3 regions of the Streptomyces sp. NPDC001750 genome follow, and region 1 is predicted to be linked to each of the others. Evidence: riboswitches for the same ligand, from Rfam matches in the RefSeq annotation. Region 1 holds a riboswitch; each other region holds the start of a gene.

The links. Region 1 has a riboswitch for cobalamin ahead of ACFYY6_RS22235 (cobalamin biosynthesis protein). Riboswitches for the same ligand answer to the same signal wherever they lie in the genome.
Region 2: linked by a shared signal. The riboswitch ahead of ACFYY6_RS09955 (prenyltransferase/squalene oxidase repeat-containing protein) and the one ahead of ACFYY6_RS22235 (cobalamin biosynthesis protein) in region 1 are both predicted to bind cobalamin.
Region 3: linked by a shared signal. The riboswitch ahead of ACFYY6_RS16115 (ABC transporter substrate-binding protein) and the one ahead of ACFYY6_RS22235 (cobalamin biosynthesis protein) in region 1 are both predicted to bind cobalamin.

Annotation. Positions count from the first base shown of each region.
Region 1 covers NZ_JBIAUE010000014.1:162,245-169,835, forward strand. Annotated here, with positions in the region: gene ACFYY6_RS22230 (cobyric acid synthase) at 1-1,126, opposite strand, end outside; gene ACFYY6_RS22235 (cobalamin biosynthesis protein) at 1,123-2,196, opposite strand; cobalamin riboswitch at 2,341-2,473, opposite strand; gene ACFYY6_RS22240 (hypothetical protein) at 2,655-2,885, opposite strand; partial or broken gene ACFYY6_RS22245 (hypothetical protein) at 3,182-3,295, shown strand; partial or broken gene ACFYY6_RS22250 (anion permease) at 3,427-4,389, opposite strand; gene ACFYY6_RS22255 (class II aldolase/adducin family protein) at 4,605-5,285, shown strand; gene ACFYY6_RS22260 (alpha/beta hydrolase) at 5,433-6,560, shown strand; gene ACFYY6_RS22265 (hypothetical protein) at 6,745-7,591, shown strand, end outside.
Region 2 covers NZ_JBIAUE010000004.1:384,037-391,627, reverse strand. Annotated here, with positions in the region: gene ACFYY6_RS09965 (energy-coupling factor transporter transmembrane protein EcfT) at 1-121, opposite strand, end outside; gene ACFYY6_RS09960 (SCO2322 family protein) at 118-795, opposite strand; gene ACFYY6_RS09955 (prenyltransferase/squalene oxidase repeat-containing protein) at 792-2,075, opposite strand; cobalamin riboswitch at 2,190-2,317, opposite strand; gene ACFYY6_RS09950 (MBL fold metallo-hydrolase) at 2,465-3,505, opposite strand; gene ACFYY6_RS09945 (hypothetical protein) at 4,157-4,843, shown strand; gene ACFYY6_RS09940 (aldehyde dehydrogenase) at 5,028-6,509, shown strand; gene ACFYY6_RS09935 (ferredoxin) at 6,509-6,742, shown strand; gene ACFYY6_RS09930 (PHB depolymerase family esterase) at 6,990-7,591, opposite strand, start outside.
Region 3 covers NZ_JBIAUE010000008.1:281,251-288,841, reverse strand. Annotated here, with positions in the region: gene ACFYY6_RS16125 (sensor histidine kinase) at 1-83, opposite strand, end outside; gene ACFYY6_RS16120 (alpha/beta hydrolase) at 460-1,602, opposite strand; cobalamin riboswitch at 1,873-2,055, shown strand; gene ACFYY6_RS16115 (ABC transporter substrate-binding protein) at 2,166-3,128, shown strand; gene ACFYY6_RS16110 (iron ABC transporter permease) at 3,242-4,279, shown strand; gene ACFYY6_RS16105 (ABC transporter ATP-binding protein) at 4,276-5,124, shown strand; gene ACFYY6_RS16100 (ABC transporter substrate-binding protein) at 5,497-7,041, shown strand; gene ACFYY6_RS16095 (ATP-dependent Clp protease ATP-binding subunit) at 7,465-7,591, shown strand, end outside.

The DNA.
Region 1 (7,591 bases):
GGTCGAACCGGACGCGCAGCGGCAGCAGTCCGAGCCCGTCGACGTGCCCGGCCCGCGATTCGACCTCGTCCTCGATGTGCTCGCCGAGGACCTGGTAGCCGCCGCAGACGCCGAGGATCGGCAGGCCCTCGGCGGCACGCCGGGCCAGGGCGTCGGCGAGCCCGCGCTCGCGCAGCCAGGCCAGTGCCCCGACCGTGCCCCGGGTGCCGGGCACGACGACGAGGTCGGCGTCGGCCAGCTCCTCGGCGCGGTCCACGAAGCGGACGACGACGCCCGGTTCGGCGGCCAGCGCGTCCACGTCGGTGAAGTTCGACATCAGGGGCACGGCGCACACCGCGACCCGCAGCACGTCCTCGCCGTGCGGCGGCGCGATCACCGACTCGCGCACGGCGCCGCGCAGCGAGACCCGGAGCCCGTCCTCCTCGTCGATGCCGAGGCCGTGCGCGAAGGGCAGCACCCCGTACGTCGGGCGGCCGGTGATCTCGCGCAGCATCTCCAGGCCCGGCTCCAGCAGCGACACGTCGCCGCGGAACTTGTTCACGAGATAGCCCGCGACCAGTGCCTGGTCCTCGGCGGAGAGCAGCGCCGTCGTACCGAAGAACGACGCGAAGACACCGCCCCTGTCGATGTCGCCGACCACCACCACCGGGAAGCGCGCCGCCCGGGCGATGCCCATGTTCACGATGTCCGTGCGCCGCAGATTGATCTCGGCCGGGCTGCCGGCCCCCTCGCAGATCACCGCGTCGTACGTGCTCCGCAGCCGCTCCAGGCAGTCCACGACCGTGCCGAGCAGGGCCTCCTGCCGTCCGCCGTGGTAGCCGCGCGCGCTCATCTCGCCCACCGGCCTGCCCATCAGGACGACCTGGCTGGAGCGGTCCCCGCCGGGCTTGAGCAGTACCGGGTTCATCAGCGCGGACGGCTCCACCCGGGCGGCCGCGGCCTGCATGGCCTGGGCACGGCCGATCTCGGCGCCCTCCCGGGTGACGTAGGAGTTCAGCGACATGTTCTGCGCCTTGAAGGGCGCCACCTTCACTCCCCGGCGCGCGAGCCAGCGGCAGATGCCCGCCGTGACGACGCTCTTGCCCGCGTCCGAAGTGGTCCCGGCGACCAGGAGTCCGCCGCTCATGTCCGTCTCCGTCCTGCGCCCGGGCGTCCCGCGGTCAGGAGCCGCGCGGCCCCCGCGGCGCCGTTCATGCCCGCGGGCCGGGCGCCCGTGATCCGTCCCCGTCCCGTGCCCCGTACGTCCGCGAGCCGTCGCGCGGCGAGACCCGCGCCCAGCCGCGCGGCCACGCACACGCCGAGGGCCAGCACGCCCACCCGGCGCGAGAGCCGCACCGCGCGTTCGATGTCCGCGGTCTCCACCGCCCGGCCCGTCTCCCCGTTCAGTACCGGGCGGTGCTCCACCCGGCCCCCGTACGCCAGCGTTCCGCCCAGGCGCACGCCCAGCGCGCCCGCGAACGACGCCTCCACCGGGCCCGCGTTGGGGCTCGGGTGCTGCGCCGCGTCGGCCCGCCAGGCCCGTACCGCCTCGCGCGGCCGTCCGCCCGCGACCACGGCGAGCACGGCGGTCAGCCGGGCGCCGGGCCATCCCGCGAGGTCGTCGAGGCGGGCCGAGGCCCAGCCGTAGCGCCGGTGGCGGGGCGACTTGTGGCCGACCATCGCGTCCAGGGTGTTGACCGCGCGGAAGCCGACGAGGCCGGGCACACCGGCCAGCGCCCCCCACACCAGGGCGCCCACCACGGCGTCCGAGGTGTTCTCGGCCACGGACTCCACCACGGCGCGGGCGATCTGCGGCCCGTCCAGGGAGTGCGGGTCGCGCCCGCACAGATGCGGCAGGCGTTCCCGGGCCACCGCGACGTCCCCGGCGGCCAGGGCGCCGCCGACGGCCCGTGCCTCCCGCCCCAGCGAGGTGCCGCCGACCACGGACCAGGTGACGGCCGCGGCCAGCGCGACGGAGGCGGCGGGGTGACGGCGTACGGCACGGGTGAGCAGCGCCGCACCGCCCACGGCGCCTCCGGCGCAGACGAGGGTGTGCAGCGCGCCCCACCCGCGGTGGTCGCGCCACAGACGGCGTTCGACGCCCGCCGCGGCCCGCCCGAAGGCGGCGACCGGGTGCCCCCTGCGGGGGTCACCGAGCAGCAGATCGCCGATCAGACCGGCTGTGGCGCCGTACGCGAATACGCGATCGGCACGCATGGCTCAGTCGGCCGTCGCGCCTCGGAGGGCCTTCGTACGGGCGGCTCTCGGCGAGAGCGCCGGGGCAAGGGACGCACGGCTGCCAGGCATGGCGACTTGTCCTCACTCAGGGTCCGCGCCCTGGTTCGACGTGACCGGCGACCAGAGTCTCCTGGCTCCCGGATCCGCGATTCCCCCGGCCTTCCAGCCCGCTCGCGCGTGCCGTGACTTCCCGGTGTGGGGGACCGCTCCCCGGTGACAGTGGCGGGACCGCGCCGGATTCGCACCGGCTTCCTCTGCTGTCGCCGTAAATGGCTCCGGCAGTCCACCACGCTCTGCGAACGCCCGTCAACTTGCCGTTGACCTGCGGCGGGCAGTGTGCTGAGGCCCACATCGGGACGGGGACACGACGACGGGCCGGACGCGCGAGGTGCGTCCGGCCCGTCGGGGCTGCGAAAAGTGGGTGCGAGGGGAGGGTCTCAGGCGACGATCAGATAGATCCCGTACGCGACCGCCGCCGCGCACAGCGCGAAACAGACGTACGCGCCCGCACGCGCCAGCACCCGTGATCCGCCGGAGCCGCCCTGGGCCGCCGCCTCGGGCTGCTTGGCGAGACCGACGATGCCGAGGGTGAAGACGCCCACCAGCGCGACGGTGACGACGAGGGAGACACCGAAGACGGAGCCGAGGGCTGCCCAGTCGATTTTCATGCTGCTTCCTTAGACGGTCTGCGGACGGTCCGCGTGTTCGGTCGGGTGCCGGTCACGGCACCAGTGCTGTGGCCGGAAGGGTGTGCCGGGGAGCTCGCGGCGTCCGGTGCGGTGCGTCGCAAGGCGGAGGATGGCCGGGACGTACTCGGGTGATGCGACAACGCGGCGAGGTGCCGTGCCGGGCGTCGCGAGCCGGTGAACCTTTCCGGTCACGGCACTAGACGGCGGCGGGACGCGCCGGGTCCTGGGCGGTGGCGGCCGGGGCGGTGGCCGTGGGCGTGGCCGGGATGATGGTCATGAGGTCCTGCGCCGCGGCGGTGGCCGCCACGGTGGGCGGCGGGCTGACGGCGGCGATGGCCGTGGTGACGACGCCCGCGGGTTCGACGGCGCTCTCCGAGGGAGCGACATCCCCGTGGCCGACCGGCTTGCGGCGCGAGACCAGCCAGATCGAGCCGGAGCCCACGACCAGCAGCGCCGCGACCACGACGACGCCCCAGGTGCCCTGCTGGGTCAGGAACTCGGCGCCCGCGCCGACCAGGCCCGCGGCCGGCAGGGTCAGGCCCCACGCGACGAACATCCGGGTGGCGGTGGACCAGCGGACCACGCCGCCCTGGCGGCCGAGGCCCGCGCCCATCACGGCGCCGGAGCAGGACTGGGTGGTGGACAGGGAGAAGCCGAGGTGCGAGGAGGCGAGGATGACCGTGGCCGCGCTGGTCTGGGCGGCGAAGCCCTGCGGCGGCCTGAGGTCGGTGAGGCCGCTGCCCATGGTGCGGATGATGCGCCAGCCGCCCAGGTAGGTGCCGAGCGCGATGGCCGTACCGGCGGAAACGATGACCCAGACGGGCGGGTTGGCGCCGGGGTGCAGCACACCACCGGTGACCAGGGCCAGGGTGATGATGCCCATGGTCTTCTGCGCGTCGTTGGTGCCGTGGGCGAGGGAGACCAGCCCGGCCGAGGCGATCTGACCGGCGCGGTAGCCCTTGGCGGTGGCCTTCTGCTGGGCCTCGTCCCGGATCTTCCCGCCGATCCGGTACGTCAGCCGTGTGGCCAGCAGCGCGGCGAACCCGGCGACGATCGGGGCGGCGACCGCGGGGATCAGCACCTTGGTGACGATCGTGCCGCCGTTGACCGAGGACCAGCCGGCCGACATGACCGCGGCGCCGATCAGCCCGCCGAACAGGGCGTGCGAGGAACTGGACGGCAGCCCGACCAGCCAGGTCAGCAGATTCCACAGGATGGCGCCGACGAGTGCCGCGAAGATGACCTCCGTGCGCAGCCCGTCCTCATTGATGATCCCACCGGAGATCGTCTTGGCGACCTCCACGGACAGGAACGCGCCGACGAGGTTGAGAACGGCGGACATGGCCACCGCGGTCTTCGGTTTGAGTGCGCCGGTCGAGATGGTGGTGGCCATCGCGTTGGCGGTGTCATGGAAACCGTTCGTGAAATCGAACACTAGAGCTGTCACGATCACAATCGCGAGAAGCAGCGTGATGTGTTCCATTTACCCAGGCAATCGTTCGACGTCATTGGCAGGTTGACGGTAGGCAACTTTGGTGAACGGGAGATGAACTGAGCGGGGCTTCATGGTGTCCCCGAGGGACGCTTCGGAACGGTTCGCGGCCACCGTGTCCGCCGCCCCCGCCTCGTCGTCACTCTTCGTGGTTCCTTCGGTCGGTCGTGTGTACCTATGCCCGGCGGGCTGACAGGATCACGGTCATGAGTGATCAGCAACGGGACGCGAGCGATCAGCAACAAGGTGTGATCGAACAAACCTGGGCCGATCTCGTCACCACCGCCCGCAGGACGGCGGCGGACGGTCTGGTCGTCGGCACGTCGGGCAACGTGTCGGCCAGGGTCGGCGACACGATCCTGGTCACCCCGAGCGGCGTGCCCTACGACCGGCTCGGCCCGCAGGACGTGGTCGGCGTCGATCCGGAAGGAAATCAGGTCCTCGGCGTACTGACCCCCACCAGCGAACTCCCGCTCCACCTTGCGGTCTACCGGAACACCGACGCGGCCGCCGTCGTGCACACCCACGCGGTGCACGCCACGGCGGTCTCCACCCTGGTCCCCGAGGTCCCGTCCATCCACTACGCCGCCGCCATGCTCGGGGGACCGGTGCGGGTGGCGGCCTACGCACGTTACGGGACCGAGGAACTGGCCGCGAACATGCTGGACGCCCTGCGCGACCGCACCGGCTGCCTGCTCCGCAACCACGGCACCGTCACCCACGGAGCCACCCTGGACGAGGCGTACGACCGGACCGCGCAGCTGGAATGGCTGTGCCGGCTCTGGCTCGCCGCCGTCTCCGTACCCGGACTGTCCCCGGCCCTGCTCACCCCGGCCCAGCTGGACGACGTACGGGAGGCGCTGAAGGGATACGGACAGGCACGCTGACCCCGCCGGGCACCGGCGAGCGGCCGTTTCCGCCTTCCGCTTCCGCCTTCCGCCGCGTGCCCGACGGCGGCCCGTGCCGTCCCCCGCCGGGCGCCGTGCGGACCCGTCCGGGTGGCAGGGCGCGACCCGCCCCACCAGACTGGAACGGTGCGCCCGGCGACAGTCACGGCAGCAGCCGTCACCACGATCCTCGGCCTCGGTGCGGCAGCGGTCGCGGCCGGCCGGTACGCGGGCGACGCCGCCCTCAAGGCACCGTCCGGGCGGCCGCTGCCCGCCGACCGGGGACTGACCGTGCACGCCACGGCGGCCGGCCGGGTCACCCTGACCCGTTCCTTCACCTCTTTGCGGCCCGGCACGTACGGACTGGAGGGCGACGGCCTGCACGCCGTCGTCGGCCCGGTGGTCGAGCACACCCACCATGCCCCCGACACCGTCGTGCGCAGGCTGGAACGCGTCGACCGGGGCAGCCTGGAGCCCGGCGCCAAGGTCCGGATCACGCCCCAGCTGTACAGCGGCGACCCCTCCTCGGCGCTCGGCCTCGACCACGAGGAGGTCGAGATCCCCGGCGAACTCGGAGCGCTGCCCGCCTGGTTCGTGCCGGGCGCCCGCGACACCTGGGTCATCACCGTGCACGGCCTCGGCACCACCAGGGAACACCCCATGAACCTCATGGCGTTCCTGCACGACCTGCACCTGCCCGTCCTCGACCTGGCCTACCGCGGCGACCCCGGGGCCCCGCGCTCCCCGGACGGACTCGCCCACCTCGGCGAGTCCGAGTGGCGCGACCTCGACGCGGCGATCCGCTTCGCCGTCCGCTACGGCGCGGAGAACATCGTCCTGCACGGCTGGTCCACCGGCGCCTCGATGGCGCTGCACGCGGCCGTCGACTCCGCGCTGCGCGACCGGATCAGCGGCCTCGTGCTCGACTCCCCGGTACTGGACTGGGCCACCACGCTGCGCGCCCTGGCCACCGCCCGCGGCGTCCCGGCCGCCCTGCTGCCGCTCGCCGTCCGGGCCGCCCAGGGACAGACCGGACTGCACGGCGCCCGCCTCCTGGACGGCTCCCTCGCGTCGGCCCTGCGCGCCCCGACACTGATCTTCCACGGCCCGGACGACACCCTGGCGCCCTGGCAGCCGTCCCGCGACCTCGCCGCCCGCCGACCGGAACTGATCGCGCTGCGCACCGTGCCGCAGGCTCCGCACGGGGCGATGTGGAACGCCGATCCGGATCACTACGAGGAGACCCTGCGGCGCTTCCTGACGCCCCTCATGTGACCCGATGCGCGGGATCGGGTGATTGGTTCCGGGCCCCGTCACCACCCCGTCCACCGGGAATCCGGGTTCCGTTTGGGCTTTCGGGCCGTCAGGGGCAAGACTGCTCTCCGTGACGTCCCGTACCCCGCGCGACTCCAGGCTCCGACTTGTCCGCCCGCGACCCCTCACCACCGCTCGCAAGGCCGTGACCGCCCGGCGCACCAGGCCGGCGCCCCGCCCCCCGGAGGGCACCCCGCCCCGGGCGGAACTGGCCCGCCAGGCGAGGGTCGTCCTCGCCGACGCCGTACGGATCGCCCGCTGGGCGGCCGACGGTGCGCTCCCCGGCGCCCCGCCCCCGGCCGCCCAGGCCCTCGAAGGGGCCGCGGCGGCCCTGGAACTCTCCCCGGCCCAGGTGTGCTCCGGCTGGGACCGGGCCCGCCTCGCCGGTCTCGTGGAACTGCACGGCGGCACCGCGCGCCCCGGCTGGCGCCTGCGCGCCTGGGACCGCGACGACTCCGCCGTGCTGCGCGGCTGGGTGGCGCTGTTCGACGCCTGGTCCCTCGTCCACCCGGCTCCGGACGACGTCGAGGTCACCGCGGTCGCCGAGACCGTCGAGGCGGTGCCCCAGGTGCTCTCGCTCCTCCAGCTGTCGGCCGGCCCGGTCGCCGTGCCCGCCCTCCTGGACCTCCTCGAACAGCGCGTCGCGGAACTCCACGAGGAGCGCTGCCTGGTGCCGTACGAGCCGTCGCCCGAACCGGCCGTCCCGGCGCCCGCCGCACACCCGGCCGCCCTGGTCGCGCGGCTGCTCGACTGGGCCCTGGAGGGACTGGCCGCCGTCGGCGCGCTCACCCTCGGCACCGGGCACGCCACCCTCACCCCGCTCGGCAACTGGGCGGTCTGGGTCAAACTGGAACAGATCTGCGTCGCCGCCCAGAGCCCGGCGGGCAACATCGAGCAGTCCGCCGCCGACATGCTGCACGGCTGTGCCCGGCTCACCCCCGGCCCGGCCCGCGACGAGTACCGCGCCTGGCTCGCCGCCCGCCCCGTCGGCA
Region 2 (7,591 bases), on a different contig from region 1:
CGCGAGTGGTACGGGCAGGGGTGACGCCGGTGGTGCGGGTGGGGCCGGTCGCCGGACGGCCGGTGGCAGGGCGGTCGGGTGCCCCGTCCCCGGTCGCCGGGCCGCTGGTGGGAGTGGTCATCCTCGGCGGCGGCGGGCCTGCACGACCGCGGCCGAGCCGAGGGCGAGAACGGCGCCGGCCCCGACGAGCATCCCGGCGGACGGTCCGCCGCCGTCGGAACCGTCGGCGGACGCGGCGGACGTGGCGGAGGCGGACGCATCAGGCTTCTTGTGCCCGTCGCCCGACACCTGCTCGCCGCAGCCGGAGGCCGGGTAGCCGGAGATGGCGCACAGCAGCGCGTTGCCGTCGTAACGCAACGGCTTGGCCACCGCGGCGAGCGCCTCGGCGGTGCTCGCGTCCGGAGCGACCACGGCACACGCGGTCCGGAGCGCGGGCGGGGTCCGCCCGTCCGGAGCGTCCGCCGCGGTGCCCGGGTCGATGACGAGCGCGACCCGCTTGGACCCCTTCTCGGCAGGGGTGTCCGCGCAGATCTTCGCGAAGCCGGGGGCGTGGCGCGGCCGGGCCGCGTTCTGGGAGTCCTCGCTCACCGCGAACCGGAAGCCCTGCACGGCACCGTCGTCCGGCCGGACCAGGGCGGGGCCCTGGGTGGCGTACGCCCAGCCCTGGCCCGAGCCCTCCCAGAACGACCAGTACCGGTAGCCGGCCGCCCGGGCCTCGCCCGCGCCCAGCACGGCCAGCAGCACCGCACTCAGCACCGTCAGCACCGCGGCGGCGGCCCCTCCCGTCCGCCTCACAGCTGCTGGTTCTTCCGGCGGCCGCTGATCAGGAAGCCGACGCCCGCACCGACGACGAGGCCGATGCCGACGAACCACCACACGCCGCCGATCACGTCGTCGCCGCTGTGGACCCGGTCCTTCTCCGTGGCCTCGTACCCGGTGTCGGCGGACGGATCCGGGGTCGTGATCGCCGCGGGCTTGGGACCGGTCGCGTTCAGCTTGTCGACCAGGTTCACGCCACCGAAGTCCCGGGCGTCGTTCCCCGTCGCGTGCGCGGCCAGGACCAGTTGCGCGTAGGCGGCGGGGCCGTTCTGCTCGGCCCAGGCACCGGAGTTCTTCTTCAGCCAGGCCACGGCCTCGGCCGCCTTGTCCTGGTGGCCCGAGGCGGACAGCGCGACGACCGCGTCCGCGGTGTTGCCGATGTCGGGCTGCGGGGCGGAGTCCTCGGCGCCCGGCATCGGGGCCAGGTCGAGGTGTCCCTTCGCGGCGAGGGCACCGGCGAGGTAGTGGGCGCCGTTCTGGGCGGCCTGTTCGGGGGTGAGGGCGGAACCGGAGGCCGCGGGGCGGCAGCTCGTCCCCTTGGCAGCGGCGTTGTTGCCGGTGGCCAGGGCCTTGCCCATGCTGCCGAGCACGGCGGCGGCGGTGGCGTCCGCGTTGGCCACGAGCTTCCCCGCCTTGTCCGGCTGGTACGCGAACGCGCCGCCGTCCTTCTCACCGCACGGGATGGAGAGCGCGAGCAGCGGGTCGTACGGGGACTTCCCGTCGGGCGTGACGATGTCCGCGAGCCGCTGGCCCTGCCGGGCGAGGGCGCCGATCACGAGGGAGGTGGAGTTGGCGTCGCTGGGCGCACCGGCCGCGTAGCCCCAGCCGCCGTCCTCGTTCTGCACGGACTTCAGCCAGCGGACCGAGTCGTTCACGGTCTCCCCGTGCCCGCCGACCTCGGCGAGGGCCTGCACGGCGATCGCGGTGGCGTTGGTGTCCAGCACCGTCTTCGCGTCGCACGGCTTGGAGGCGTCGGGCCGGTACGCGGCGTAGGCGCCGTTGGCGCACTGCTGGCCGATCAGCCAGTCCACGGACTTCGCGGCGGGCGTCACGCCTTCGACCCGCTGCGCGAGGAAGGCCAGCGACTGCCGCCAGACACCGTCGTAGGTGGGGTCCTTCGTGCCGTACAGCCCGGCGGGCAGGGCGACGGACGGCGTGGGCGACGGGGACGGCGCCGCGACCGCGACCGGGGCAGCCGCGCAGAGCACGGCGGCCGTGGTCGCGGCGAGCATTGCCGCGCTGCGGCGTACGGTCATGGCGGGCGGGGCCTCTCCTGTGCGGGAAACCGAACCGGGCACAGGCACGCTCGCGCACCAGGCTCCGACTCCGTATACCTCGACGGTGCCGACCACCGGGGTTCCGGTGGTCCGAGCCGGTCACAACCGCGTCCAGGGCATTCCGACTCACCGCCCACGGGACGGCTCACGGCTGCGTGGTCAGTGCCGGATTCGCACCGGCTTCCCCCTGTACGGGCATGATGACGACCCATTCACTCTACCGGGCGTACCGGAAGGGCCCCGGGGCGGGCGTGCCGGGGCGGGACGGGGCGCCGCTCGGGCTCGTCCCGCCCCGGCACGCCACCCATGCCGCGACGTACGCCACCGTCCGTCGTGGTCGCGTCACTCACACCGCGATGTACGTGTACTCACACCGCGATGTATGTCACGGGGTCGCTCCCCGCCACGGCTTCCGCGCGGCCCAGCTTCACCAGCCGCCGCAGATGCGCCTCGGCCTCCGAGACCGCGATGTTGCGCGAACCGTGCGGGATCCGGTCCCACGGCCGGTTCCACTCCATGCGCTCGGCCAGCTCCCACGGGGTCAGCGGGGTGGACAGCAGCCCGAGGAGCCCCGTCAGCCGCTCCTCGTGGTGGTCGAGGAGCTCCCGCACGCGCCCGGCCGCGTCCGCGAACGCGTACTGGTGGGCGGGCAGTACCTCCGCCACCCCGAGCCGGCCCACGCGCTCCAGGGAACCGAGGTAGTCGCCCAGGGGGTCGGTGACCGCGTCTGCGTCCGGGTCCTCGTAGAGCCCGATGTGCGGGCTGATCCCGGGCAGCAGGTGATCCCCGGAGAACAGCCGCCCCCGGCCGGGCAGACCGGCCGGATGCTTCTCCTCCAGATGCAGGCAGACATGACCGGGGGTGTGGCCGGGCGTCCAGACCGCCCGCAGCCGTCGCCCCGCCAGGTCCAGCAGCTCGCCGGGCACGATCTCCCGGTCCGGCAGCGCGGCCCGCGCCCCGGGCAGGGTGCGCATACGCCCCCGGTCCGCCGCCGCGGCCCGCAACGGCGCGAGGTGCGCCTCGGGCGCGCCGACCGCGGTGAGCTTGGCGACGAGGTAGTTCAGCCAGGTGCCCGGCTCCGACTCCCGGGTGCGGCGCACGATCTCGGCGTCCGCCGCGTGCATGGCGATCCAGGCCCCGGACGCCTCGCGCACCTGCCCGGAGAGGCCGTGGTGGTCGGGGTGGTGGTGGGTGATGACGATGCCGTGGATGTCCGCGACGGCCACGCCGAGGGCGGTCAGCCCGGCGGTGAGCGTGTCCCACGCCTCCGGATCGTCCCACCCGGTGTCGACCAGGACCGGCCCGCGACCGGTGTCGAGGACGTGTACGAGGGTGTGGCCGAGCGGGTTGTCCGGGATGGGCACCTCGATGCTGTGCACGCCCCCGCCGAGATCGGTCACCTGCGTCATGGGCTCCCCTTCCCCACTGCCCGGTCCGCTCACCGGACGTACGGCTGCGCGGTGCGCGCCGCCCGCAGGCAGCTGCCCAGGGGCCACTGACCACTGTAACGAGAACTTGTTCCAGTGGTAGCCCTGGTCGACTATTCGTCTCCCGGCCGCAGTTGACGCACAGGACTGGTAACAGGGCGCCTGGGGAAAGGGCCGCTCGACCCCGACGGCCTCGTACCCCACCTCGCGTAGAGGCTAGTGCCGCATCAGGCAACGTTCGCCCCGTCGCGACGCCCGGCACGCCCTCTCGCCGCACCGGCCGAAATCCCAAGTACATCCAGTACGAGGGCTTCCGGCCGGCACACCGAGAGCACGTACCGGACGACGCTCCTTGACGGGCAAACGTTGCCTGCCGCGGCACTAGGTGTATTGACCCGCAGCTTTGTTGGCGCGGCTGATGGGCGGGTGTCCGTCCAGTGCGATGTGGCAGCGGTGGTGGTTGTACGTTCTGCTCCGTGGGTGCGTGCATCGGGCCGGCCGGGCCCGCGGCGGGCGTGGGCGAGGACGAGGTGTATACCGCTTGTCGTACCCGGCCGTACGTACTGTGCCCGGCCGACAGCGGCGACGATAGCCGGAGACTCGTCCTGGTTGTCGGAGTGGGACAGGAGAGGAATGTCTCCCGGAAAGTATGAAGAAGCGGCCGATGCCGCAGAGCTTCGTGCGCGGCTGCGGCACGTGTACTGGATCGGCGGCGGGAGCGGCGCGGGGAAGTCGACCATCAGCCGCCGAGTCGCCGATCGCTGCGGTTGGCGGCTCTACGCCACCGACGACGTGATGCGGGACCACGCGCGACGGACCACGCCCCAGGAGGCCCCCTTCCTGCATGAGTTCATGGCCATGGACATGGACGAGCGGTGGGTGACCCGGTCTCCGGAGACCATGCTGGAGACGTTCCACTGGTTTCGTGGTGAGGGCTTCGGCTTGATCATCGAGGACCTTCTTCGCCTGCCGCGGGAACCGTGTGTCCTCGCGGAGGGCTTCCGGCTGCTGCCGCGCCTGGTGAAACCCCTGCTCACCGTTCCCGAGCAGGCCGTCTGGCTCCTTCCCACCCCTGAATTCCGCCGGGCCGCCTTCCGGAGCCGGGCCGTGCCGGGGGAGGGATTCGTGTGGGAGACCAGTGATCCGGTGAGGGCTGCCCGCAATCTCGCCGAACGGGACGACATGTTCACAAGACGCCTTCAGGAGGAGACCGGACGTCTCGGGCTGCGCTCCGTCCGGGTCGACACCACATCGACCGAGGATGCTCTCGTCGAGCAGGTGACCACGGCGTTCGGACCCCGACGCCGACCGGCACGATGAGCCCGGCCCGCGCCGCGGGCGGGCCGCCGGGGCACGTCGGAGGGCCCTCGCCTTCGGCGGGCCCGGCTGTGGGCCGTGGCCTTCCGGAAGCGCCGTGCACGTGGACTCCTGGAACTGGAACTGGTATCAGTTTTGACGGTCCATCAGGGATTCTCGTAACGCCGGTTCGCGGGAGGCAGCAGCCATGACCGAGCTTGTCGAACACGGAAAACTGTTCATCGGCGGTGAGTGGGTCGATCCGCTGGGCCGGGAGGTCATCGAGGTCGTATCGCCCCACACCGAACAGGTCATCGGCCGGGTGCCGCACGCCTGCGAGGCGGACGTGGACCGGGCCGTCGCCGCCGCGCGGCGGGCGTTCGACGAGGGGCCCTGGCCGCGTATGAGCCTGGACGAGCGGATCGCGGTCGTGACCAGGATCAAGGACGCGTTCGCCGCCCGGTACGAGGAGATCGCCCGGGTCATCAGCTCGGAGAACGGCACCCCGTACACGTCCAGCGTGATGGTGCAGGCGCTGTCCGCGATGATGGTGTGGGACGCGGCGATCACCGTCGCCCGTGCCTTCCCGTACGAGGAGCGGCGCGACGGGGCGCTGGGGCCGCTGCTGGTGCGCCGCGAGCCGGTGGGGGTGGTCGCGGCCGTGGTGCCGTGGAACGTTCCGCAGTTCACCGCCGCCGCCAAGCTCGCGCCCGCGCTGCTCGCCGGGTGCTCCGCCATCCTCAAGACGTCGCCCGAATCCCCGCTGGACGCCTACGTCCTGGCCGAGATCGCCGCCGAAGCCGGGTTGCCCGAGGGCGTGTTGTCGATCCTGCCGGCCGACCGGGAGGTCAGCGAGTACCTGGTCGGACACCCTGGCGTGGACAAGGTGTCGTTCACCGGGTCGGTGGCCGCCGGGCGCCGGGTGATGGAGGTCGCCTCCCGCAACCTCACCCGGGTCACGCTGGAACTCGGCGGGAAGTCCGCCGCCTTGATCCTCCCGGACGCCGACCTGGAGACGGCCGTCGCCGGGCTCGTCCCGTTCGCCTGGATGATCAACGGGCAGGCCTGCGTGGCCCAGACCCGCATCCTCGCCCCGCGTTCCCGCTACGACGAGACGGCCGAGGCGTTCGCCACCGCGGCGGCGGCGCTGAAGATCGGCGACCCGCTCGACCCCGCCACCGAACTCGGCCCCCTGGTGGCCGAACGCCAGCGACGGCGTTCGCTCGACTACATCCGGATCGGCCAGGACGAGGGCGCCAAGATCCTCACCGGCGGCGGCCGTCCGGCCTCCCAGGAGCGCGGCTGGTACGTCGAGCCGACGCTGTTCGGGGACGTCCACAACTCCATGCGCATCGCCCGCGAGGAGATCTTCGGCCCCGTCATCTGCCTGATCCCGTACGGCGACGAGGACGAAGCGGTACGCATCGCCAACGACTCCGACTACGGTCTCAGCGGCAGCGTCTGGACCGCGGACACCGAGCACGGCATCGACATCGCCCGCCGGGTCAGGACGGGCACGTACAGTGTGAACACCTTCAGCCTGGACATGCTCGGCCCGTTCGGTGGTTACAAGAACTCCGGCCTGGGACGGGAGTTCGGGCCCGAGGGGTACGGCGAGTACTTCGAGCACAAGATGATCCACCTGCCGGCCGGCTACCGGGCCGGCGCCGCTGACGAGGGAGGCGCGTGATGGGGGACCGCTGGGCCGTGGAGGTCGACCGGAGGATCTGCATCGGCTCCGCGATGTGCGTGAACCACGCCCCGGACACCTTCGCGCTGGACTCCGCCCGTCAGTCGCGGCCCGCCTCCCCGGAGACCGACGCGGACGAGCGGGTCCTGGCGGCGGCCGAGGGATGCCCGGTCGAGGCCATCCTGATCACGCTCGCCGATTCGGGGGAAGTGGTGTTCCCGCCGGAGGAGTAGCCGACCCGCCCCCGGGTTCGCCACGAACCCGGATCGAGGGACGGTTCCGTCCGCACCGTGACGCCGAGGGCGACCACCGGGACCTGCTTCCGGTACCGGATCACGGAAGCCGCGTCGCCGGGCCGCCCGCGGCCGACAGCGCCGGCCAAGCCGACGCCCGGGGCCGATGGGTGCGGACAAGACCGGCGGGGCCCGGGGGGTGGCCGTGCGGACCCCGCACGGCCACCCCGGGTGGAAGCGAGCAGGCTCAGGGCGTGCAGCCCGTGTCCGCGAGCACGAAGTGGCCCGTCGGTGACTCCCGCAGGGTGTGGGCGATGAAGATGTTGTACAGGCCCATGTTCTGGTTCGAGCCGTTGGCGTAGACGTAGCCGAGCGTGGTGTGTGCCCTTCCGGCCGCCACGTGCGCGTAGTTGCTCGCCGTGAAGCAGCGGGCGGGTGCGGAGCCGGTCGTGGTCCCCGTGACCTGCGCCGAGGCCGCGCCGGGGGTGCCCGAGGCGTCGACCGCGGTCACGGTGTAGCGGTGGGCGGTACCGGCGGTGAGACCCGGGTCCGTGTACGTCGTCGCCGTGGGGGAGGCGGCCTTCGCGCCGTCGCGGTGGACCACGTACGAGGCGGCGCCCTCGACCGCGTTCCAGGAGAGCGAGACGCTGTCCGCCGTGACGCCCGTGACCCGGAGGCCGGACGGGGCGGGGAGGTGGTCGCCGCCCCCGGGAGCGCCCTGGTCGAGGCCCCAGAAGACGGCCGTGTGGTACGTGGAGCAGATGGCGTTCAGGAAGTACGCGGCCGTCGAGCCGCACTGCTCCGTGCCCGAACCGGGGCTCACCGCCAGGCCGTGACCCACGCCGGAGA
Region 3 (7,591 bases), on a different contig from region 1:
ACGAACAGCACGACCAGGACCAGTGCGTCCATCACACCGAACCCGGACCGTTCCCCCCTTCTCCGACCACTGCTCACCGCCATGGCACCACCGTAGGGTCGACGACCGCATCGGGCATCGTCACGCGGGACGGCCCCGCGGCCTCCGGCATCCGTTCCCCGCCCCCGGCCGCCGTCCCCGGAATCCGGTGTCCGCCCACGCCCGAGGCCTCCGAAGCGCGGTTGCCGCCCGTACGCCGAACCGCCGCCGGCGCCCCGGCCGAGGCGCCGGCCCCGTCGTCACGATCGCCCGGCCGGACGGCCCGACGACTCCATTCGGCCGACGCCCGACCGGCATGGCGACGGACGGCCGACATGACGACGGACGGCGGCGGTCCCGAGCGTCCGACCGCCCGTCACGCCCCCGCGCCGACCACTCCCCCGCGGGCCGTCGGTCCCTCCCGCACCGCTTCTTGTCGGTTCAGACGCCCTTCGCCGGCGCGACCCGTCCCGCCCCGGGCGACAGTTCGGCCGTCAGCCAGCGGAAGACCTGGGGCACCTGGCGCTTCCACAGGCCGATGGTGTGCGGCCCGGTCACCCGGGCCACCACCACCCGTGTCGGGGGTGCCGCCGCGCGCCGCAGCGCGAGGCCGTCGCGGTAGCCGTCGTCGCGTCCGCCCGAGAGATACAGCGCGACGCGCGGAGGGGTGGTCGCATGGCGCAGGATCCACAGCGGGTTGTTGGCCCGCCGCAGCTCCGGGGCGCGGGCCGTGAGCGAGACCCGTTCGGCGGCCGGGTCGTTGTAGCCGGACAGGCCCACCGCGGCCCGGTACCGGTCGGGGTGGGCGAGTGCCAGCTTCACGGCACAGTGCGCCCCGGCCGAGTAGCCGGCCACCGCCCACCCCTTCGCGCCGCCCCGTGCGCGGAAGGTGTCGATCACCATCTGCCGGACGTCCACGCTGAGCCATGACTCGGCGTCCACGACGCCCGGCACATTGGCGCATCCGGTGTCCTGACCGGCCAGCAGATTGGTGCGCGGTTCGACGAGAATGAACGGGGCGATCTCGCCGCTCCGCATCCCGGCCTCCAGCTGCGCCTGGACCCGCAGGCTGCTGAACCACGCCTTCGCCGAACCGGGGAAGCCGCCGAGGAGTTCGACCACGGGGAACCTCTGGTGCCGGAAGGCCGGCTGGTCGTACTGCGGCGGCAGCCATACGTACACCTCGCCGCGCACCCCCGACACCCGGCCGCGCAGTTGGGTGACGCGGACGTTGCGCCCCATCCGGGCGTCGTGCACCGGGTCGAACTCCTGGACGACCTTCGGCTCGTTCGCCAGGTCCTTGTGACTTCCGAGTCCGTCGCGTCCGAGGTCCGGGGCCGCGACGACATGGTGTCCGGTGCCGAGCAGATCGGCCCAGCTGTCGTACAGGCCGTTGGTGTTGTTGACCACCACGAAGACACTCAGCACGGCCGCCCCCTGCGCGAGGACGACCATCGCGAGGCGGCTCGCGCCTCGTACCACGGCGGGACCCCGTACCCGCCCCCACAGCAACAGAGGAAGCAGCACGCTGACCATGACCAGCGCGATCGTGGCCAGGAAGAAGGGTGTCCCCGTCAGGCTCATCACGCCAGTGAGGATGTCGCACACAGCACGATGGTTTACCCTCTTTTCCACCTTTTTACGTCGACCGCGAGACACCAGGAACCTCGTGTTGACGCCGGTCACTCCCGTGCCTTCGGTGACCGGCCCCCGCACCTTCGATGCCGGTCGCCCTCGGCCTCCCGCATCGCGCCCCCCGGCCGCGCCGGGAAGGGGCGGGGACGGCCGGGAGACGGGCCCGGGTTCCTCGGCGTGCGATCACTCACATGGGCGCCCTTTGTGCGCCGACGTCGGACAACCGTAATATCGGCAGGTCATCGCCGCGACGGGAGACAGGAAGCCGGTGCGAATCCGGCACGGTCCCGCCACTGTGACCGGGGAGTGCAACCCTTCGACATGCCACTGCGCGCCGCGCGGGAAGGCGGGGGGAACGTCGATCCGGGAGTCAGGACACTGGCCTGTCGCGGGCCCGTTTTGAGGAGCGCGGACTCCCCAGGAGGCTCTACGTGTATTTCGGCATACCCCGCCGCCGCCCCTGCTCTCCCTCTGCCCGCAGCCTGCGCGCCCCGCGCGTCGTCGCCGGGGTCATGGCCCTGGCCACCGTCCTGTCGGCCGCCGGTTGCGGCACCGCCGGCTCACCCCGGAAACCGGAGGCCGGTGCGTCGTCGGTCGAGGGCTTCCCGGTCACCGTGGACAACTGCGGTGTGAGAACGACGTACGACAAACCGCCCTCGCGCGTGGTCACCATCCATCAGCACCCCGCCGAACTGCTGCTCGCCCTGGGACTGAAGGACCGCATGGTCGGTACCGCCTTCCCGGACTCGGCCGTCCTGCCCGAGCTGCGGAAGGACTTCGCGGCCGTACCCGAACTGGCGAAGCGGGAGCCGTCCTTCGAAACCGTCCTGGACGCGGAGCCGGACTTCGTCTACGGCGGCTACGGCAGCGCGTTCGCCGAGAACGAGGGCCGGTCGCGCAAGGCGTTCGCCGAGGCGGGCATCGACACCTACCTCAACCGCGAGTACTGCGGCAAGAAGCGGGTGACGATGCGGGACACCTACGACGAGATCACCACCATCGGCGACGTCTTCGGCGTCCCGGACCGCGCCTCCGCGCTGGTGGCCGATCTGAGGGGGCGCGTGGACAAGGCCGTCGCGGCCGTGGGGAAGAGGCCCGACGTGCCCGTCTTCGTCTACGACAGCGGCGAGAAGACCGCCTTCACCGCGGGTGGGAAGGGGCTCGGCAACGACCTGATCGGGCTGGCGGGCGGCCGGAACATCTTCGCGGACCTCGACGACGTCTTCGGGGACGTCTCCTGGGAACAGGTCGTGGCCCGCAAGCCCGAGGTCGTGATGATCTACGACTACGCGGGCTCCGGCAGCGTCGAGCAGAAGAAGCGGTTCCTGCTCTCGCAGCCCGCCCTCGCCGACGTCCCGGCCATCAGGAACAAGCGGTTCGTGGTCCTGCCGCTGACCGCGACCCTCGTCGGCATCCGGTCGGCGTACGCGGTCGACGGCCTGGCACGCGGCCTGCATCCCGAGAGCTTCCGGTGACGGGGGCGGGTACGGGAGCGCCCGTGAGGGCCGCCCCGCCCGACGGGACGACCGAGGGGGCGGCCGACGGAGCGGGGGCGTGGCTCCCGCGCCGCGGCGGCCGGTCGCGGCGCGTGCCCCTCCCCCTCGTGCTGACCGTCCTCGCGCTGCTGCTGGTGGGCTCCGCCACCGCCGGCCTGGCCATCGGCTCGGTGCACGTGCCGCCCGGCCAGGTGTGGGGCATCGTGACGCACGCGCTGGGCGCCGACTGGCAGGAGCCGTCCTGGACCCGCGCCCGGGAGACGATCGTCCTCGACGTGCGGGCACCGCGGGTGCTGCTCGGTGCCGTGACCGGCGCCGGGCTGGCCGTGGTGGGCACCGCCATGCAGGCCCTCATCCGCAACCCGCTGGCCGAGCCGTACCTGCTGGGCGTGTCCTCCGGCGCGTCGCTGGGCGCGGTCACGGTGATCGTGCTCGGCATGGGCGCGCTCGGGCCCGTCTCGCTGCCGGCCGCCGCGTTCGCCGGCGCCCTGGGCGCGCTGCTGGTGGTGTACGCGACCGCGCGCACCGGCGGACGCATCACCTCGGTGCGGCTCGTGCTGTCCGGTGTGGCGACGGCGTCGGTGCTCACCGCGGTGACGAACCTGCTGCTGCTCACCACCGGCCGGGGCCACGAGGCCCGTGCCGTCCTCGCCTGGACCCTCGGCGGCCTCGGCGGCGTCGGCTGGGACACGCTCTGGCTGCCGGGTGCCGCCCTGCTGCTCGGCATCGCCGTCCTGCTGGTACAGGCACGGCACCTGAACCTGCTGCTGGCCGGCGAGGAGTCCGCGGGCACGATGGGACTCGACGTGGCCCGGTTCCGGGTCCGCATGTTCGTCCTGCTGTCCCTCGTCACCGGGGTCCTGGTCGCGGCGACCGGGCCGATCGGTTTCGTCGGGCTGATGCTGCCGCACACCGTGCGGCTCGTCGTCGGCGGCGACCACCGTCGCGTGCTGCCGACGGCCGCCCTCGGCGGAGCCGTCTTCCTGATCTGGGCCGACATCGCCGCCCGCACGGTCGCGGCGCCGTTGGAACTTCCCGTCGGGGTGCTCACGGCGCTGTGCGGAGGCCCCTTCTTCCTCTGGCTCATGCGCCGTGACGCCCGGCGGAACGGCGAACGGGGAGCGGCATGAGCGACCCGGTCGAACGCGCCGTCGACGGCGGCGCCCTGTCCGTCGACGGGGTCACCCTGTCCGCCGGTGCGCACCGCCTGGTCCGGGACGTCTCCCTGACCGCCCGCCCCGGCGAGGTCGTGGGGCTGGTCGGCCCCAATGGCAGCGGCAAGTCCAGTCTGCTGCGCGCCGTCTACCGCGTGCTGCGACCCGACACCGGACACGTACGGGTCGACGGGACCGATGTCTGGCGCCTGCCCGTGCGCACACTGGCCCGTACCCTGGCCGCGGTGGTCCAGGAGCCCGTCGCCGACTTCGACCTGACGGTCCGTGAGGTGGTCGCCATGGGGCGTACTCCGCACAAGGGCCTGTTCGACGGCGACACCGCACAGGACGCCCGGCTGATCGCGTCCGCCCTCGCGTCCGTGGACGCGGCCTCGCTCGCCGACCGTTCCTTCGACCGGCTCTCCGGCGGCGAGCGCCAACGTGTGCTCATCGCCCGCGCCCTCGTCCAACAGCCCTCGCTGCTCGTCCTCGACGAACCCACCAACCATCTGGACATACGCCACCAGCTCGACGTCCTCGGCATCCTGCGCCGGCTCCCCGCCGCCGTTCTGGTCGCGCTTCACGACCTCAACCTCGCGGCGTACTACTGCGATCGCCTCTACGTGCTGCGCGGGGGCGAGGTCGTCGCGTCCGGCCAGCCCGCAGAGGTGATCACCGCGGAACTGCTGCGCGAGGTCTACGAGGTGGCGGGCGAGGTCGTCGTCCACCCCCGCACGGGAGCGCCCCATGTGACGTTCCTGCCCGGGGAAATGGAACCCCGCCGGGCCGTGACAGCCCGGGGGGACGGGCCCGTTCCGTGAGCGGGCGGGGTCGTGCGAGACGGCCGCGCTCCCGCCTTCGGCACGGCGGCGAACGACCTTCGCGGCCGCCTGTTGTCGCACGGCCCATCCACCCTTCCTCCAGGGCGTGTTCGCCGTTCGGCCGATTACCGTTCACCAAGCGGAAGCTGACTGTCAGTCACCGTGCATACAATTCCTGTCGAACACCGAGTCCCGGCAGTCCGCTCGGTCCGCACCAACACGCCCGACCGGGCCGAGTGTCTGGTCGCGGCGTGCGCAGTACTTCCTGACCCGATCCGGTTGTCCGGGGACACCCTCGCGGCCGGCCGACAGTATGGAGCACTTTCCGTGATGGATCGTACGAGGCGGTCGAGCACTCTGATCGTCGGGGGAATGACAGCGGTGCTGCTGACGGGTTGCGGCTCCGAGGACCAGATCTGGCCGTCCGAGAGCAAGGACAGGATCGTCGTCGGAATGTCCGACGGCATCCTCGCCACGGACCCGGCCTCGGGGTACGACCCGGGGTCCTGGCTTTTGTTCAACAACGTGTTCCAGTCCCTGCTGAGCTTCCCGCCCGCTTCCTCCACCCCCGTGCCGGAGGCCGCGGAGGAGTGCGGGTTCTCGAACGGCAGCAAGACCTACACCTGCACGCTGCGCGACGGATTGAAGTTCAGCAACGGCCACAGTCTCACGTCGAAGGACGTGAAGTTCTCCTTCGACCGTACGATCGCGATCGACGACCCGGCCGGTCCGTCGCCGATGCTGTCCACCATCAAGTCGATCGACACCCCGGACGACAAGACCGTGGTGTTCCACCTCAAGGTGCCCGACGCGACGTTCCCCAGCAAGATCGCGTCGGGTGCCGGCTCCATCGTGGACCACCAGGTCTATCCGAAGGACCGCCTGCTCGGGGGCGGCAAGACGGTGGGCTCGGGACCTTACAAGCTGGACTCCATCGACAAGTCCGAAGCCGACTTCTCGGTCTATTCCGGCTACCACGGAAACGCCGAGGTGAAGAACTCCGGGGTGACGCTGAAGCTGTTCCGCGGCGATCAGCAGGCGCTGAGGTCGTCCTTGGAGAAGGACGACGTCGACATCGCCTACCGCGGTCTCACCGCCAAGGCGATAGCCGCCCTGGACTCCTCGGCCACCGCGAAGAAGGATGGCATCACGGTGGTGCAGGGCAGCAGCGCCGAGGTCCAGCACCTGGTCTTCAACGTCGCCGATCCCGTCGTCGGCAAGCTCGCCGTGCGCAAGGCCATCGCCCATCTCGTCGACCGGTACTCCCTGGTCAGCAAGGTGTACCAGGACACGGCGACGCCGCTCTACTCGGCGGTCCCGGTCGGCATCACCGGCCACGGCACCTCGTTCTTCGACGTGTACGGCGACAGTCCGAAGCCGGACAAGGCGCGGAACGTCCTGCGCGAATCCGGAATCACCGAGAAGGTGAAGCTCACGCTCTGGTCCACCCCGAGTCGATATGGTCCCGCCACGGATGACGAACTGCGCACCATAGCGGACCAGTTGAACCGGAGCGGGCTGTTCGAGGCCGACATGAAGTCCGTCCCGTTCGGCCAGTACGAGAAGAACATCGCCGCAGGCAAGTACGGCGTCTACGTCAAGGGCTGGGTGCCGGACTATCCCGACCCCGACAACTTCACCCAGCCGTTCTTCGGCGAGAACAACGTGCTGTCGAACAACTACGAGAACAAGGAGATATCGGACCAGATCATCCCGCGCACCTCCTCCGTGACCGACCGCGCCGAAACCCGGCAGGACTTCATCAAGCTGCAGGACATCGTGGCGCGGGAGCTGCCGTTCCTGCCGCTCTGGCAGGGCCAGCAGTACGCGGTCGCCCACGAGAGCGTCCGGGGGCTGCAGAACTGCCTGGACACCTCGACGGTCTTCCGCTTCTGGGAGCTCGGCACCGCGGAGTGACTCCGGCGCCGCGGAACGCGGACGGGCGATCGTCTCCGGGAGGAACGGCGTTCGCGCGAGTGGGGCGGGGTGCCCGGTGCACTCCCGCCCCCTTCGCCGGAAACCTGAGGACATCGGATCCCTTCTCGGGGACGCCGGGGCGCTTTCCCGGGGACATCGGTCTCGGCGCCGCGGGGAAGGCCGCCACACCGATGGCGCACTTCCGCCTGATCGACATCGCCTTCTCCGCCGACGCGCACGCCCCGCTCGTCGCGCGTCCCGGACGGCCCGCGCCGAACCGCCCCCACCGGCGGCGGTCCCCCCTGACGGCGGCGCATCGAAGGGCGGGGAATTCGTCCGCATTTCTTGGACATTAGCCCCGCTTGCGGCATACGTGGCATCGCGATTTGGTGGAGGGAAACCGTCGCCGTACCAGGAGCTGCCATGTCGATGTCGTCATTCGGTTTCGGCTCGTCCGACCCGTTCAGCGATCTGCTGAACCGGTTCTTCGGTATGTCGCCCGCGTCGTCGCCCCCGGCGGTGCAGCGAGTCCCGATCGGACGGCTGCTGA